Regions from separate parts of the Pseudomonas edsoni genome, predicted to be linked through region 2. Evidence: riboswitches for the same ligand, from Rfam matches in the RefSeq annotation. Region 2 holds a riboswitch; the other holds the start of a gene.
What was found. A riboswitch is a leader RNA that binds a small molecule or an ion and turns the genes downstream of it on or off. The one in region 2 is predicted to bind cobalamin.
Positions count from the first base shown of each region.

Region 1: another riboswitch for cobalamin. It lies ahead of C4J83_RS20490 (ABC transporter substrate-binding protein); the one in region 2 lies ahead of C4J83_RS17640 (CbtB domain-containing protein).

Region 1 covers NZ_CP027762.1:4,434,795-4,442,273, forward strand. Annotated here, with positions in the region: gene C4J83_RS20470 (YciI family protein) at 613-1,053, opposite strand; gene C4J83_RS20475 (sensor histidine kinase) at 1,141-2,160, opposite strand; gene C4J83_RS20480 (ATPase domain-containing protein) at 2,170-3,636, opposite strand; gene C4J83_RS20485 (hypothetical protein) at 3,633-4,067, opposite strand; cobalamin riboswitch at 4,179-4,371, shown strand; gene C4J83_RS20490 (ABC transporter substrate-binding protein) at 4,488-5,498, shown strand; gene C4J83_RS20495 (FecCD family ABC transporter permease) at 5,495-6,499, shown strand; gene C4J83_RS20500 (ABC transporter ATP-binding protein) at 6,496-7,260, shown strand.
Region 2 covers NZ_CP027762.1:3,809,483-3,816,961, forward strand. Annotated here, with positions in the region: gene C4J83_RS17625 (alpha/beta hydrolase) at 39-758, opposite strand; gene cobF (precorrin-6A synthase (deacetylating)) at 771-1,526, opposite strand; gene C4J83_RS17635 (histidine phosphatase family protein) at 1,572-2,126, opposite strand; adenosylcobalamin (AdoCbl) riboswitch at 2,198-2,277, shown strand; gene C4J83_RS17640 (CbtB domain-containing protein) at 2,324-2,536, shown strand; gene C4J83_RS17645 (CbtA family protein) at 2,583-3,284, shown strand; gene C4J83_RS17650 (DUF4865 family protein) at 3,274-3,834, opposite strand; gene C4J83_RS17655 (LysR family transcriptional regulator) at 3,928-4,794, shown strand; gene C4J83_RS17660 (YbjN domain-containing protein) at 4,798-5,271, opposite strand; gene C4J83_RS17665 (MFS transporter) at 5,345-6,673, opposite strand; gene C4J83_RS17670 (class I adenylate-forming enzyme family protein) at 6,717-7,479, opposite strand, start outside.

The DNA of each region.
Region 1 (7,479 bases), 630 kb from region 2:
CACACTGCAATCGCAGGCAAGCCAGCTCCCACCTTTGATCTGCGGTGTTTGTGGCCGTGCGTGAATTCTGCAACGCGCAGACCTTATGGCTGGATCGCAACTAAAACAGGCAACGCCCTCCAACTGTGGGAGCTGGCTTGCCTGCGATAGCGGTGCATCAGTAGGCAAATTTGTCGACTGACAGACCGCATTCGCGAGCAAGCCCGCTCCCACCTTTGATTTGCGGTGTTTGTGGCCGTGCGTGAATTCTGCAACGCGCAGACCGTGTGGCTGGATCGCAACTAAAACAGGCAACACCCTTCAACTGTGGGAGCTGGCTTGCCTGCGATAGCGGTGCATCAGTGACAACTCTTTGGCTGACACACTGCAATCGCAGGCAAGCCAGCTCCCACCTTTGATTTGCGGAGTGTGTGGCCGTGCGTGAATTCTGCAACGCACAGACCGTGTGGCCGGATCGCAAATAAAACAGGCAACACCCTTCAACTGTGGGAGCGGGCTTGCTCGCGAAGGCGGTGCTTCAGTTGGCAAATTTGTCGACCGACAGACTGCATTCGCGAGCAAGCCCGCTCCCACTCAAGCCAGCTCCCACCTTTGATCTGCGGTGTTTGTGGATTAGTCCACAGTGACCTTTCCAGTTGAAAACTCGACCTTCAAATTAAGCCTCCCTTCATTCACCAACCACGGCCGAATCGAAAACCTGCGCGCACCGCACTGATGCATCGGGTCTTGCGCGGCGATGGCCTTGGCATGCTCAAGCGACGTTGCACGAATCACAAACATGCCGTCGCCGTCCCAATACTGCTCATCCTCACTCCAATGCGGCCCGGCGGCGACGAGGATACCGTCGCGCTCGATCTGGCATTGATGCTCGAGGTGAATCGGCAGGTTCTGCATCACCGGGCCAAGCCCGTCGGTTGGCGTTGAAAACACTACATAGAACTGCTTTTGCAGCATGCCCTTACTCGCATCCAGCACTTGCTGACGCGTTACCCGGTTTGTTTGCATGGGTTTACCTGTAGGAATATCGACGTAGTAGCGCAGGCGTTTTGGCACCGCGTGTCGTGGAGCATTCCCTATCAGCCAGGGCAAGCAGTAGGCCGGTCGCAGGCATAAACCTTATGCCGGGCAGGAATACACGAGTCAGCCGTTCAACAACGGCAGCGTCACCACAAACTCACTGCCCTTGCCCTTGCCCGCGCTTTTGGCGGTGACCTTGCCGCCATGTGCTTCAACCAGCTCGCGCACCACCGTGAGCCCGATCCCCAAGCCCGAGCCGTTGAAGCCGATGGCGTGTTCATCCTGCACGTAAGGGTCAAAGATCAGCGGCAGTGCCTTGGCTGAAACGCCGATGCCGTTGTCACAAATGCTGATCCTCAGCGCGTCCGTCGCGGTCACAGACAGCACAATCGAGCCACCCACCGGCGTGTACTTGGCCGCGTTGGCCAGCAGGTTGTGCAGAATCTGCGCAAGGCGCCCGGGGTCTGCGCTCACCATCAGTTGGCCGTCAGGCAGGTGGGCATCAAATTGCTGTCTTTTCGCCCGCATCACCGGGCCGCAGGCATCAATGGCACTTCTAAGGATCTGCAGCATGTCCACATCGCGTCGATCGATGCGCAGCTTGCCGGTGCTGACGCGGGACACGTCCAGCAAGTCGTCGACCAACTGTGAAATATGCTGCACCTGACCTTCAATCAGCGCACGCATGCGCGGCAGCTGGTCGCTGGGCATGCGAACCATGCGCTCGGCGATCATGCTGATCGGCGTCAATGGGTTGCGCAGCTCATGCGCCACCATCGCCAGGATGCTTTTCTGCTGACTCAACGCGCGCTCGGCCGTGGCCTGCAGGTCTTGCGCACTGAGGGCCGCGATCACCAACTGCGCATTCGCCTCGCGAAGCTCCTGGTACAGGCGTTGTTCCTCCATGGGCGGCGGGCTGGCGGCGTCCGACTGCGCAAGGAGGATCGCCAGCACCAACTGCTGGTTAGCTTCAATCACCTGCTCGACGTGCTGGGTATCCACCAGACGGCTGCTGGCGTCAGTCAGTTGCTGCTGCAGCGCCGCGAGCGCCGCACGCGCCTCAACGGTTTTTTGGCCAATGAGGAACAGCTCGTGAGCCGCCGTGGTCAGCTCACTTTCATGCTTGCCGTCGCCGCCACTCATGAGTCGGGCTCACACATGTTTGGTTTTCGCCGAAACCTGCCGGGTCGGGTGCCCACCCAGCAACCCTTCCTGCTCCGGCAGCATGTCGCGAATCTGCAGGCCGTTATCGTCGATGTGGTACTGGCGCAGTTGGTCGGAGTGGGCGCTGGCGCGCACCTTGACCACGGCCATGATGCGCAGTAACCGGCTCTGCACCTCGATATAGCGCTGCACGATGATCGCGTCGGTCAGAAACGCCGTGCCATAAGGGCTGAAGCGCAGGTCGGTGTAACGGTCTTCGAGCTCCGAGGTCATCAACACGCTGACCCCAACGGCAGTCAGCGCCGTCACCATGCGTGACAGCGACTCGCGAAAATCCGCACGGAAGGTAGGCGCCAACGCCAGTTCAAAGCCTGACAGCGAGTCAATCACTACACGGGTGGCGTTCAACCGGCTGATTTCACCGAGCAGCAGCTGCACGATTTCGTCGATGGACAGGTCCGGCGCGCGGCTGTCCACCAGGCCCACTTTCCCGCTCTTGATCAACTCGGCCAATTGCGGGTTCTGCGAATGGTTGGGCCGTTGCTCGAACGCCGCAATCACCCCGGTTTCGCCGTTGCGCGCGCCTTCAGCGAGGAAGGTCGCCGCCAGGATGCTCTTGCCCGAGCCGGACGGGCCGGCCACCAATAGCGAATAACCCCGAGGCAGGCCGCCGCCGAGCATCTCATCGAGCGCCGGCACGCCCATTTTCAGACGGGTGATCGGGAACGTCGACGGCGCTTCAACCAGACGGTTGACGGCGGCCGGCGGGAACACCTTGACCCCCGAGGTGGCAATACGAAAGGTGTGCAACCCCGGCAACGTCGGTTGGCCGCGCATCTTCATGATTTCCATCTTGCGCACCATCGAATTGCGCTCAACGCTCTGGCGCAGCCAGATCAGGCCATCGGCCACGGTGAAAATCGGATTGGTGTCGGTCTCGGTGAAGTATTCGCCGATCAGGAAGGTGGTCGCCTGCCACGTGGTCATCAACATGCCCAATTGCTGGATGAACTGCGGCAGGTTGTTGTTCGGGTTGTGCTGGGTCTGGCTGGCCAGCACCACGGAGCGGAACGAATCGACAAACACCAGCGACGGCGAATGCGCCTCGACCTCGCTGACAATGCGCCGCAGTACCTCGTCCAGGTCGCCCGCCAGGGTGTCGTCGGCCAGGTTGATATAACGAATCGACCGGTTAATGGCAGCGTCGTCGAAAAAATCGAATTGCTGCTGGTAGCGCAGCATCTTCAGCGGCGGCTCACCGAGCACGGTAAAGAACAGCGCCGGGCGCTCCGGCGTGGCCAGGGCGAACATCATCTGGTGCGCGAGGGTGGTTTTGCCGCAGCCTGGCGGGCCGGCGATCAGGTTGAACGAAAACTCCGGCAGGCCACCGCCCAGGACCTCGTCCAGTCCTGGCACACCCGTGGCCAGACGGTTGATAGTCACTTTGGTGCTCATGGCGAAATTTCCTGCGAAGAGGTGTCGCTCGAAGAAGGCTGCCACACGCCAACCAGCAGACGTGCGGTGAGTGAAGGCCCGATCAGCGTGGTCAGAAGCTCGTAGAGGGTAGTCAGCAACACCTCACCGAAAAACAGCGCATCGGTTTCGTTCTGCTCGACGAGTACGGATTTGAGGGCAATCAAGTCCATCGCGGCCGGCACCCTGTCATAGGTGGCGGCCAGGCGTGGATGGGTCGAGACGCACAGATGGAAGCTGCGACGGTACAGCGCGGCAACGCCTTGCTGGCCGATGATGGGCGCCAGTGCTGCGCCCACATCCTGCAAAATCGAAACAACTGCCGCGGCGATGCTTGCAGTGTCAGCCTGCGGACCAACACGGTGCGCCAGAGAAGCTACGATCCGGCGGCTCTCTTCGCTAAGCGTGGGCATGTCTGACTAATATCTGATGAACAGAGACCGATGGTACACCCTATATCCGGAGATAGAGACCCCGGCGGCCTGCCAATTGCGCATGGACAGGCTCCCCCTTGCGGGCATGATCGACTACCATAACGCGCCGGTTCCCACACGGGACTAATAGGGAATCCGAAGCGCGTTCATTGCGCCAATCGGAACTGCCCCCGCAACTGTAGGTGCTGAGCCTGCTCCACATCGCCACTGGACATTGCCCGGGAAGGCCGGAGCGTGGCGACGACGCATCAGTCAGGAGACCTGCCGGCCCAGCAAAATCACTAACCGGCGGGGTGTCCGGGAAGTACCTCCGCGCCCTGCGATGCCCGCAGCGCTACAGGGTGTATTTCCGAGCCGTACCTCCCCAGTTCCACGTACGGTTTACCCGGAGATTGCCCGATGCTGCCACGCGTTACTGCCCTGATCACCGCCCTGGGCTTTTGTGCCCTGGCCCAAGCGGCGCCCACTCACTACCCGCTGACGGTGCAGAACTGCGGCAGCACCTTGACCTTTGAGCAGGCGCCTGCGCGCACGGTGACCATCGGCCAGGCCGCCACCGAAATGCTCTACGCCCTGGGCGTCGGCGACAAAGTGGTCGGCACCTCGCTGTGGTTCAACAACGTATTGCCACAATACAAGGCGCAGAACGACGCCATTGAGCGCCTGGCCAACAACGAACCCAGCTTCGAAGCGGTGATCGCCAAGCGCCCGCAGCTGGTGGCCGCCGAGCTGGAATGGGTGGTGGGCCCGCAAGGTGTGGTCGGCACCCGCGAGCAGTTTCACGAGCTGAAAATCCCCACCTACCTGCTGCCCTCCGACTGCGAAGCCAAGGACAACCTGGTGGGCGCCGACGGCACGCGGCTGGAGCCGTTTCGCGTCGAGACCGTCTATAAGAGCATCAGCCAACTGGCCGAGATTTTTGACGTACAGGCGCGCGGCCAACAATTGAACGACGAACTCAAGGCGCGCTTGGCCAAATCCATCGCCACCGCCCACAGCAAAGGCCTCAAGCAGGCCAGCGCATTGGTGTGGTTCTCCAGCTCGGAAATGGCCAGCGACCCATACGTGGCCGGCCACAAGGGCGTGCCCGAATTCATGCTCCAAACCCTGGGCCTGCACAACGTGGTGCAGTCCGATGAAGAGTGGCCCGCCGTCGGCTGGGAGACCATCGCCAAGGCCAACCCGACCTTCCTGGTGATCGCGCGCATGGACCGGCGCCGCTACCCCGCCGACGACCATGAAAAGAAACTCGCGTTCCTGCGCAGTGACCCGGTGACGCGCAACATGGACGCGGTGAAAAACAACCGCATCATCATCCTCGACGCCCTGGCATTGCAGGCCAGCGTGCGCACGTTCGATGGCCTGGAACAGCTGGCCGGCGCCATCGACGGCTACGACCTGCGCAAATGATGCGTACCCTTCTCGCCCTGGCGCTGCTGTTGCTCGCCGTGCTCGCCGGCGTGGCCATCGGCGAAACCGCCATCGCGCCGCAGGTGGTGTTGCAGGTGCTTGCCAACAAACTGTGGGCAGCCGGTTACGTGCTCGACCCGATCGACGAAGGCGTGGTGTGGAACTACCGCCTGACCCGCGCCCTGGTCGCCGCCGCGTGCGGTGCCGGGTTGGCCACGTGCGGGGTGATCTTGCAGTCGTTGTTGCGTAACCCGTTGGCCGATCCTTATCTGCTGGGCATCAGCGCCGGCGCCTCGACCGGCGCGGTATTGGTGGCACTGATCGGCGTCGGCGGCGGGCTGGTTTCGCTGTCGGCAGGCGCGTTTGTCGGCGCCATGGCGGCCTTTGCGCTGGTGATTCTGCTGGCGCGCGCCAGCGGCTCGGCGAGCGGCACCGGCCAGATCATCCTCGCCGGCATCGCCGGGTCACAGCTGTTCAACGCCCTCACGGCGTTCCTGATCACCAAGTCCGCCAGCTCCGAGCAGGCACGCGGCATTATGTTCTGGCTGCTGGGCAACCTCAGCGGGGTGCGCTGGCCGTCGGTGTGGCTGGCGGTGCCGGTGACCGTCGCAGGCCTGGCGGTGTGCCTGTGGCACCGCCGCGCGCTGGACGCGTTCACCTTCGGCACCGACTCGGCGGCCTCGCTGGGCATTCCAGTGCGCCGGGTGCAGTTTGTGCTGGTGGGCTGCGCGGCGCTGGTGACGGCGGTGATGGTGTCGATTGTCGGCTCCATTGGCTTTGTCGGGCTGGTGATTCCGCATGCGGTGCGCCTGCTGGTCGGTACCGGGCATTCACGGCTGCTGCCGGCCAGCGCCTTGGGCGGCGCGCTGTTTTTGATCGCCGCCGACGTGCTCTCGCGCACGCTGATCAAGGGCCAGGTGATTCCGGTCGGCGTGGTCACCGCGCTGGTCGGCGCGCCGGTGTTTGCGCTGATCCTGATCGGCCGGAGAAATGCGCGATGACGGTGCTCAGTTGCACGGGCCTGGGGTTCAAAGTGCGCGATGCCGAGTTGCTGCGCGATATCCACTTGGACGTTCAGCAAGGTGAAACCTTGGGCATTGTCGGGCCGAACGGTTCCGGCAAGTCCACCCTGCTCAAACTGCTGGCCGGTTTGCGTGCACCGGCGTCCGGTGAAGTGCTGTTGGGCGGCCAGCACTTGGGCCGCCTATCCCGGCGCGCCATCGCGCAGCAACTGGCCGTGGTGGAGCAGCAGGCTGATACCGACGATGCCATCCGCGTGTTCGACGCCGTGGCGCTGGGCCGCACGCCCTGGCTGTCGGCGCTGAGCCCGTGGTCTGACGAAGACGACGCCATTGTGGGTCAGGCGCTGCACGACGTAGACGCCACCCACCTGAGCAAACGCGCGTGGCGCAGCCTCTCCGGTGGCGAACGCCAACGCGTGCACATCGCCCGCGCCCTGGCGCAACGGCCGCAGATTCTGTTGCTGGATGAGCCGACCAATCACCTGGATATCCAGCATCAACTGGCGATCTTGAAGGGCGTGCAGGCCCTGCCGGTGACCACCTTGATTGCGCTGCATGACCTCAACCAGGCACTGACCTGCGATCGCCTGGCCGTGCTGGACCGCGGGCGGCTGGTGGCGCTGGGCCCGCCACTGGAGGTGCTGACGCCGCAGCGATTGCAAGAGACATTCGGGGTACAGGCGCACTACCTGACAGACCCATTTGACGGCGCGCAGATCCTGCGGTTGCGCTCGAACTGATGAGCTGACCGCGGCTCCTAACAACACCACCAATCAACTGTGGGAACTGGCTTGCCTGCGAGGGCGGTGTGTCAGTGGCATGTCAGTCGGCAGACCCGCCGCCTTCGCGGGCAAGCCCGCTCCCACAGTTTGACCGAGTACAGACCGCCACCACCGCACTGCTTTTGCTTTTCTGTGGGAGCTGGCTTGCCTGCGATGGCGGTGTGTCAGTGACATGTC
Region 2 (7,479 bases):
ACGAATAATGACTATCGCAGCAGCCCTCACCCGCCGGTTCACTTCAGGCTGTTCTCCAACCAGGCTTTAAGGTCCTGCACTTCGGTCTCACTGACGGTGTGCGGCATGCCCGGATACCCGTGAAACTCCGGCGTCAATCCAAGGCCCACCAGTACCTCATTGGCCTGCGTCGCCGAGGCATACGGCAGCGCCTGGTCGAGAGTGCCGTGACCGATAAAGATCGCCAATTTGCCCAAGGATTCGCTGGGCTTGAGTTCAGCCTTGAGCACCGGCAATACACTGCCGCTCAAGGCCGCGATGCCGCGCACCAACGCGGGCTTTCGCAAGCCCACCTCGTACGACATGATCGCGCCCTGGCTGAACCCCACCAGAAACACCCGATCGCTGTGCGTGTGGTATTTGGCTGTGGCCTTGCCCACAAAGTCTTCGATCAGCGCGGCGCTGCGTTGCAGGTCGGCGGTTTCGCCATTGTAGTCGCCGTCATCCGGCGTCTTGGTAAACCAGCGATAACCCTGGGGGTCCACGGGCATCGGCGCACGTGCCGACAGGTAGGTCCAGGTGGACGGCAGCGCGTCCTTGATGCCAAACAGGTCTTCCTCGTTGCTGCCAAAACCGTGCAGGAAAATCACCAACGGCTGATTGCGCGCATCGCTCTGGGTCTGTTCCAGATAAGACAGGGGCAAATCGGTGTGCAGCGTGGCGTCGGCGTGGGCGGCGCTGGCCATCAGGGTCAGTGCCAGGGCAAAGAGTTTGAGCATGGGAAAGTGACCTCAGGGTTTGCGCAACAAGTAAGTGTCCATGATCCAGCCATTTTCCAGACGCGCCGCCTTGCGCACCTGTTGGATTTGCTCAGCCACTTCACTGACCTTGCCGCTGATGAGGATTTCGTCCGGCGTGCCCAGGTAGGCGCCCCAGTAGATATCCATATCCTGATCGGCCACGCTGCGGTAGGAATCTTCGGCGTCGAGCATGACCACCAAAGTGTCCGCATCACTCGCCTGCCCCGCCGCCAACCGGCGCCCGGTGGTGATCTCGATGGACCGACCGATGCGGTTCAGCGCCACCTTGTGCTGGGCGGCCAGGGCTTGCACGCTGGTGATGCCGGGGATCACTTCGAACTCGAAGACGCTGCGGCCACTGGCCAGAATCGCCTGCAGGATGCGGATGGTGCTGTCGTACAGCGCAGGGTCGCCCCAGGCCAGGAACGCGCCCACTTCACCGTCAGCCATCTGCTCGTTGATCATGTGCTCGAAGGTCTGCTGCTTGTCGCGATTCAGGTCCTGCACGGCGGTGGTGTAGTCGATATCGCCGCGCACGCGCTCGGGGCAGTCGGCCTCGACGAAACGGTAGCCAGGCTCGGTTATGTAGGTTTGGCAGATCTCGCGGCGCAGGTCGATCAGCTTGTCTTTGCTTTGGCCCTTGTCCATCAGAAAAAACACGTCAGTGCGGTTCAGCGCCTTGACGGCTTGCATCGTGATGTAGTCAGGGTTGCCGGCGCCAATGCCGATGATCAGGATGCGTTTCATGGGTTGCTCTCATTGCGGGGCGTGGATTTTGCCATGTTCACGCGCTCAGGCGTGAGTTTCCAGACGCAGGCGCCACACGTTGTTAAAGCGCAGTTCAGTGGCGGACAGCGGCTCGACGTCAATCAGGTAGAACATCGACATAGGGAACTGCAACACGTACAGCATCGCGGCGCGAATCACAAACGGGTGGGTGATGGCCACTACCTGCCCGGGCTGGGTTTCGAGACTTTTCATCCAGTCAGCGACTCGCACGCAAATCTGCTCCACCGACTCACCGCCGTGAGGCGCGCTGGTGCTGTTGGTCATCCAGTCACTCAATGCATGGCTGTCGAGCTGGGCGATGGCCTGGCCTTTCCAGGTGCCAAAATCACCGTCGCGCAACGCGTCTTCGACCTGCGCGTTGTCGCCGAACAAGCCCGCGGTTTGTCGGGTTCGGGCCTCGGGCCCACACACCAGTCGCGAGCGTTTCTTGAAACGCCCCGCCAGGGACAACGCCGCGGGCTGCCACTGCATCGCCACCGATTCGTCATCGGGAAACCGCCCCTGTTTTTGCAACGGCGTGGCGGCATGGCATATCAAGGTCAAGCGGGTGGCCTGCATCACAATTCACTCTGTTTCGACGCGCAGTCGGCGTAGACTGGCAAAGTTGTTTCAACATGTTACAACGAACATGAAAGAGGAAGCCGGTTCGAATCCGGCGCGGTCGCGCCACTGTATTCGGCCTTTTAGCCGTAAGCCAGACCCTGTTTCAGCCCAATCGCAATCCATTTCGGGACGCGTCATCCCTGGAGGTCTTCATGGCTAACACCGCTGCAACGAACCCTGATGTGTATGGACCCACCCTGCCCTTGGGCGAAATTCTGCCTTGGGCGATCTTCGGTGGCCTGTTGTTGCTGCTGGCGCTCTATTTTGTCGGCGCCGAGCAAGGCGCCACCGCTGTGTTCAAAGGCATGTATGTGCATGAATTTGTGCACGACGGCCGCCACCTGCTGGGTTTCCCCTGCCATTAATCGATAAGAGAGACACGACATGACAGGGCATTTACTCCTACGCGGGATGCTGGTGGGCTTGCTCGCCGGCGTGCTGGCTTTCGGCTTCGCCAAGGCCTTTGGTGAACCGCAGATCGACAAGGCCATCGCCTTTGAAGACCACATGGCACAGATGCACGGCGATGCGCCGGAAGAGGAACTGGTAAGCCGCGAGGTGCAAAGCACCTTCGGCCTGTTCACCGGCGTGGTGGTGTACAGCGTGTCACTGGGCGGCCTCTTCGCCCTGGTGTTCGCTTACGCCCTGGGCCGCATCGGCAAGGTCGGCCCGCGTGGCCTGGCGGCGCTGCTGGCACTGGCGGCATGTGTGGCAATTACCGTGGTGCCAGGGCTCAAGTACCCGGCCAACCCGCCATCGGTGGGCGACCCCGAAACCATCGCGCAGCGCACCAAGCTGTTCTTCCTCATGCTGCTGGTGTCAGTGGCGGCCGCGGTGATTGCGATCAACGCCGCACGCAAGCTGATTGCCCGCCGTGGCATCTGGGCCGGGGCGATTCTGGGTGCGGCGTTGTACATCGTGATTGTGTCGGTGGCCGGCAGCCTGTTCCCGGTGATCAACGAAGTGCCGGAGGCGTTTTCGGCTGTGCTGCTGTGGAAGTTCCGCGTAGCGTCGCTGGGTATCCAGCTGGTGCTGTGGACCACCCTCGGCCTGGTGTTTGGCGCGGTGGCCGAGCGCAAGCTCAGCCAGCCAAAAGCGCGCTTCAACCCTTGAACTGACTCCCGGGGCGGGCCAGGTACAACACGTCATAGCCCGTTCCGGGATGCGCCGCATCCAGCGCCTTGCCCGACAAGGTGATGCGCACCAGCCGCCACGCCTGCACATCCAGCGCCAGGCATACCGCGAACGTGTCGCGGCTGTCGGCCACCTGCTGATTGCGCCGTTTCTCCTCGGCGACGATCCCGGCCCGATCCGCCCCCGGCACCAGCGGCCACTCCTCTCGGTACAGGCTCAACGCGTGCTGCGCGGGCCCACGCTGCACATCCAGCGGCAACCAGCTTTCGATGTGCGGACGGCCAAAGCTGTCGAGCACCTTTTGAAAACGCTCGCCCAGTAGAAAGTCGGCGGCCTGCAACGGGTCGGCCCACAGGTAGACCGACGCATACACATTGCCCGGCGCCTGCCCACGCGTCTGCGCGATAAACGCCTTGAACAGCAGCCCTTGCGCGTCATCCCACAACGGCCCCAGTTGCGCGGCGCGCCGGCGTATCACGTCCATGTCGTAGTCGGCAGGCAGGCGGTGTGAATATTGTTTGGCAAACATGGCAAAGCTCCTGTGCAAGATGTGGACTGAGCTTGCGCACTGGCGATGATTTCAACAAGATATGGCCGAATATAAGTGCGATAAGGATTGGATATGACTGACGCGCTCAAACCCCTGGACATCGACACCGTGCACGCCTTCGTGCTGGTGGCTGATTTTGCCAGCTTCACCCGCGCCGCCGAGGCGCTCGACACCTCCCAGGCCGCCATCAGCCTGAAGCTCAAGCGGCTGGAAGAACGCCTCGGTTACCGCCTGTTGCTACGCACGCCTCGCCATGTGCAACTGTCGCCCCAAGGCGAGCAGTTCATCGTGGCCGCGCGTGTCCTGCTCAATGCCCATGAGCGGGCACTGGCGGACCTGGGCACCCACGCGCCACGGCGTTTGGTGATCGGCATCAGCGACCACGTGGCCGGGCCGGACTTGCCCACCTGGCTCAGCCGCCTCGCGGCCTACGACCCGCTGGTGATTCTCGAGGTGCGCATCGCCTCGTCCCGCGACCTGGTGGCCGCGTTTGATCGCAATGAACTGGACGCGGTGATCGTGCGCAACGAAGGCGATCGCCAGGACGGCGAAGTGCTGGCGGTCGAACGCTTTGGCTGGTTCGCCGCGCCCCACTGGCAACACAGCCCCGGCACACCGCTGCGCATGGCGACCATGGCCGCGCCCTGTGGCGTTCGGCACCTGGCGGTCAGAGCACTGGATGCAGCGCGGATCGACTGGACCGAAGTGTTTGTCGGCGGTGGTGTGATGGCGGTAGGCGCGGCCGTGAGCGCCGGATTGGGGGTCGCCGCCCTCGCCCCACGCGTGGCCCCGGCCGGGGCGGTGGACGTGAGCGAGCAATACGGCCTGCCCGCATTACCCGTCAGTGAAGTGCTGCTGTACAGCCGGATCAGTGATGCACGCTCGCGCGAAACGTTGCGCGCGTTGAGCGCAACGTTTCGCGGTGTGCTGCAGCGCTGAGTGTCAGGCGACGGGCGCTTCTTCGCTGGCCACAGCGGTGGCGGCCTGGGCCTGCAACTGAGCCGCCTGCTGGCTGTAGTCACGCAGGTAGACGATGAACTCCTGCAGCAGGCGATCCCACAGTTCCAGCTGGCTGCGCAGGTGCGTGGTGCCAACACCGGCCACCACCACATCCATTTCCATCAGCAGGAACTCACCCTGCACCGACAACCGCGCAAAACGGCGCGATGCGTTCCATACCTGGGCCAGGCCTTCGGGCAATTCGCCTTGCACGCGCAGGGCGCAGCTGTAGGTGAAGTCGACGTAACTGCCCTGCTCCGCCGCCGGGTTGCCGAAGCGCACGGCAAAGCCGATACCCTGGCTCGCGCTGAGCAATTGCACGATGCCGTTCTGTTCGGTCTGGTTGACGCGATAGCCGGCTTCCTGCAGCAATTCAGTCAGGCTTTTCGGGGTAACGCTGTTGATCAGTTCACTCATGGTCAGGTCTTCCTTGAAGATCAATGATAGGCGCCTGAAACAGCGTAGCCGGGTTTTCGAAAACCGCAGTCGATCAGGCGGCAGTGGCCAGCACGGCCCCCGCCGGCGCCAACAACGGGCTGCCACTGGCGACGAAATCTTCCTTGCGCAGCACCACCAGGGCGATCAACGACACCACACCGGTTGCCACATAGAAATACCAGGGTGAGGTGATGTCGCCCGTCACCTTGATCAGCCAGGTGGAGATCAGCGGCGCGCTGCCGCCAAACACCGCGACCGGCACGTTGTACGCCACGGCAATCCCGGTGGAGCGGATGCGCGTGGGCAGCAGCTCGCTCATCAGCGCATAGGTCGAGGAGGCATACAGCCCGAACAGGATCGCCACCGCCATCAATGGCGCGAAGAACGATGCAGCAGTGGCGGTCGGCGCCGACTTGAACAGCCAGAACATCGCCAGCGTAGCCAGGGTGCCGATCACCATCAGAAACGGCTTACGTCCGTATTTATCGGTGAACGCACCGCCAAACGGCATCACGAACGCGGCCGAGAAACTCGCGACGAACACATAGAGCAGCGTGGTGCCGCTGTCGAACTTGAGGATCTTGGCCATGTAGGTCGAGGCGAAGGTCAGCACCAGGTAAAAGATCGAGCTGTGCAAGGTGATGATGAAGAACACCAGGGCAATCGCGCGCTTCCACTGCCAGACTTCGCGCAACGGTGCACGGGAAGTCTGCCCGGCGCGCTGCAAGGCGAGAAACTCCGGGCTGTCTTCCAGCTTGAGGCGGATGTACATGGAGATAAAACCCAACGGTGCGGCGATCAGGAACGGCACGCGCCAGGCCCATTCCTGCATCACCTCGGCGCCCAGGATCCAGGTCATGCCATTGGCTACGGCGCCGCCCAGCAACAGGCCGAGCACGGCGGTGACCATTAGCCAGCAGGTGGCAAAGCCGCGTCGGCCGGGGCCGGCGTATTCGGAGATAAAGCTGGTCACTGTGCCGATCTCGCCGCCCGCCGAAAAACCCTGCACGCAGCGCACCAGAATCAGCAGCACCGGCGCAGCAATGCCCAGCGTGGCGTACGTGGGCAACAGGCCGAGCATGACGGTGGAACCGGTCATCATCACCAGCGCCATGATCAGGGTTTTGCGGCGCCCGATCTTGTCCGCCAGCGGACCGAAGAACAGCCCGCCCAGTGGCCGGATGAAAAAGCTCAGGGCAAACGCTGCGAAGCTGGCCAGCAAGCTGGTGGTCGGGTCATCGGAGACGAAAAATGCCTGGCCGATGTACACGGCGAGAAAGCCGTAGACGCCGTAGTCGTACCACTCGATCAAGTGACCGGAAGTGGCACCGAGAAACGCACGGCGCCGCTTGCGGACCGTGTCTTGCGCTTGATTGCCCATCGAAGGGACTCCTTGTCTGATGTTCTGTCCATGAAAAACGGGTCTAGGGAAGCGCGGCGATACTCGCTGCTTTCAGCCACTGCCGCAAGTCAGTCTTGAGGATTTTGCCGTAACTGTTCTTTGGCAATTCGCCGGGAAACAGGTACTTCCTGGGTTTCTTGAACGAGGCCATGCGCTGTAAAAACCATGCCGTCAGCTCGGCTTGATCGAGGGGCTGGCCGCTGCGCGTCACCACAAACGCCACCACCGATTCGCCCCATTGCGCATCCGGCTCCCCCACGACGCACACCTCGAACACCTCAGGATGTTGCGCCAACACTTCCTCGACTTCACGCGGGTACACGTTACTGCCACCGCTGATGATCACGTCCTTGGAACGGTCCGTGAGGGTGAGGTAACCCGCCGCGTCGAGAAAGCCGACGTCACCGGTCAACAGCCAGCCCTCGACCAGGGTTTGGCGCGATGCCTCGGGGTTGCGCCAGTAGCCTTGCATCACCGTGGCACCGCGCACGGCGATTTCGCCGCGCTCGCCCGTCGGCACCGGCTGGTGCTGTGCGTCGAGAATGCGGATTTCAACGCACGATTGCGCGTGGCCGACGGAGGCAGCCAACGTGGCCCAGTCTGCGCGTTGGCGGTCGGCGATCAGCGCGCGAGGCAGCACGCTGATGGTCATCGGGCTCTCGCCCTGGCCGTAGATCTGCACCAGCCGCGGGCCAAAGGTGTCGACGGCCTCACACAGATCGGCCACGTACATCGGGCCGCCGCCGTAAACGATGGTTTTGATGCCTTCGCCGCGATAGCCCTGG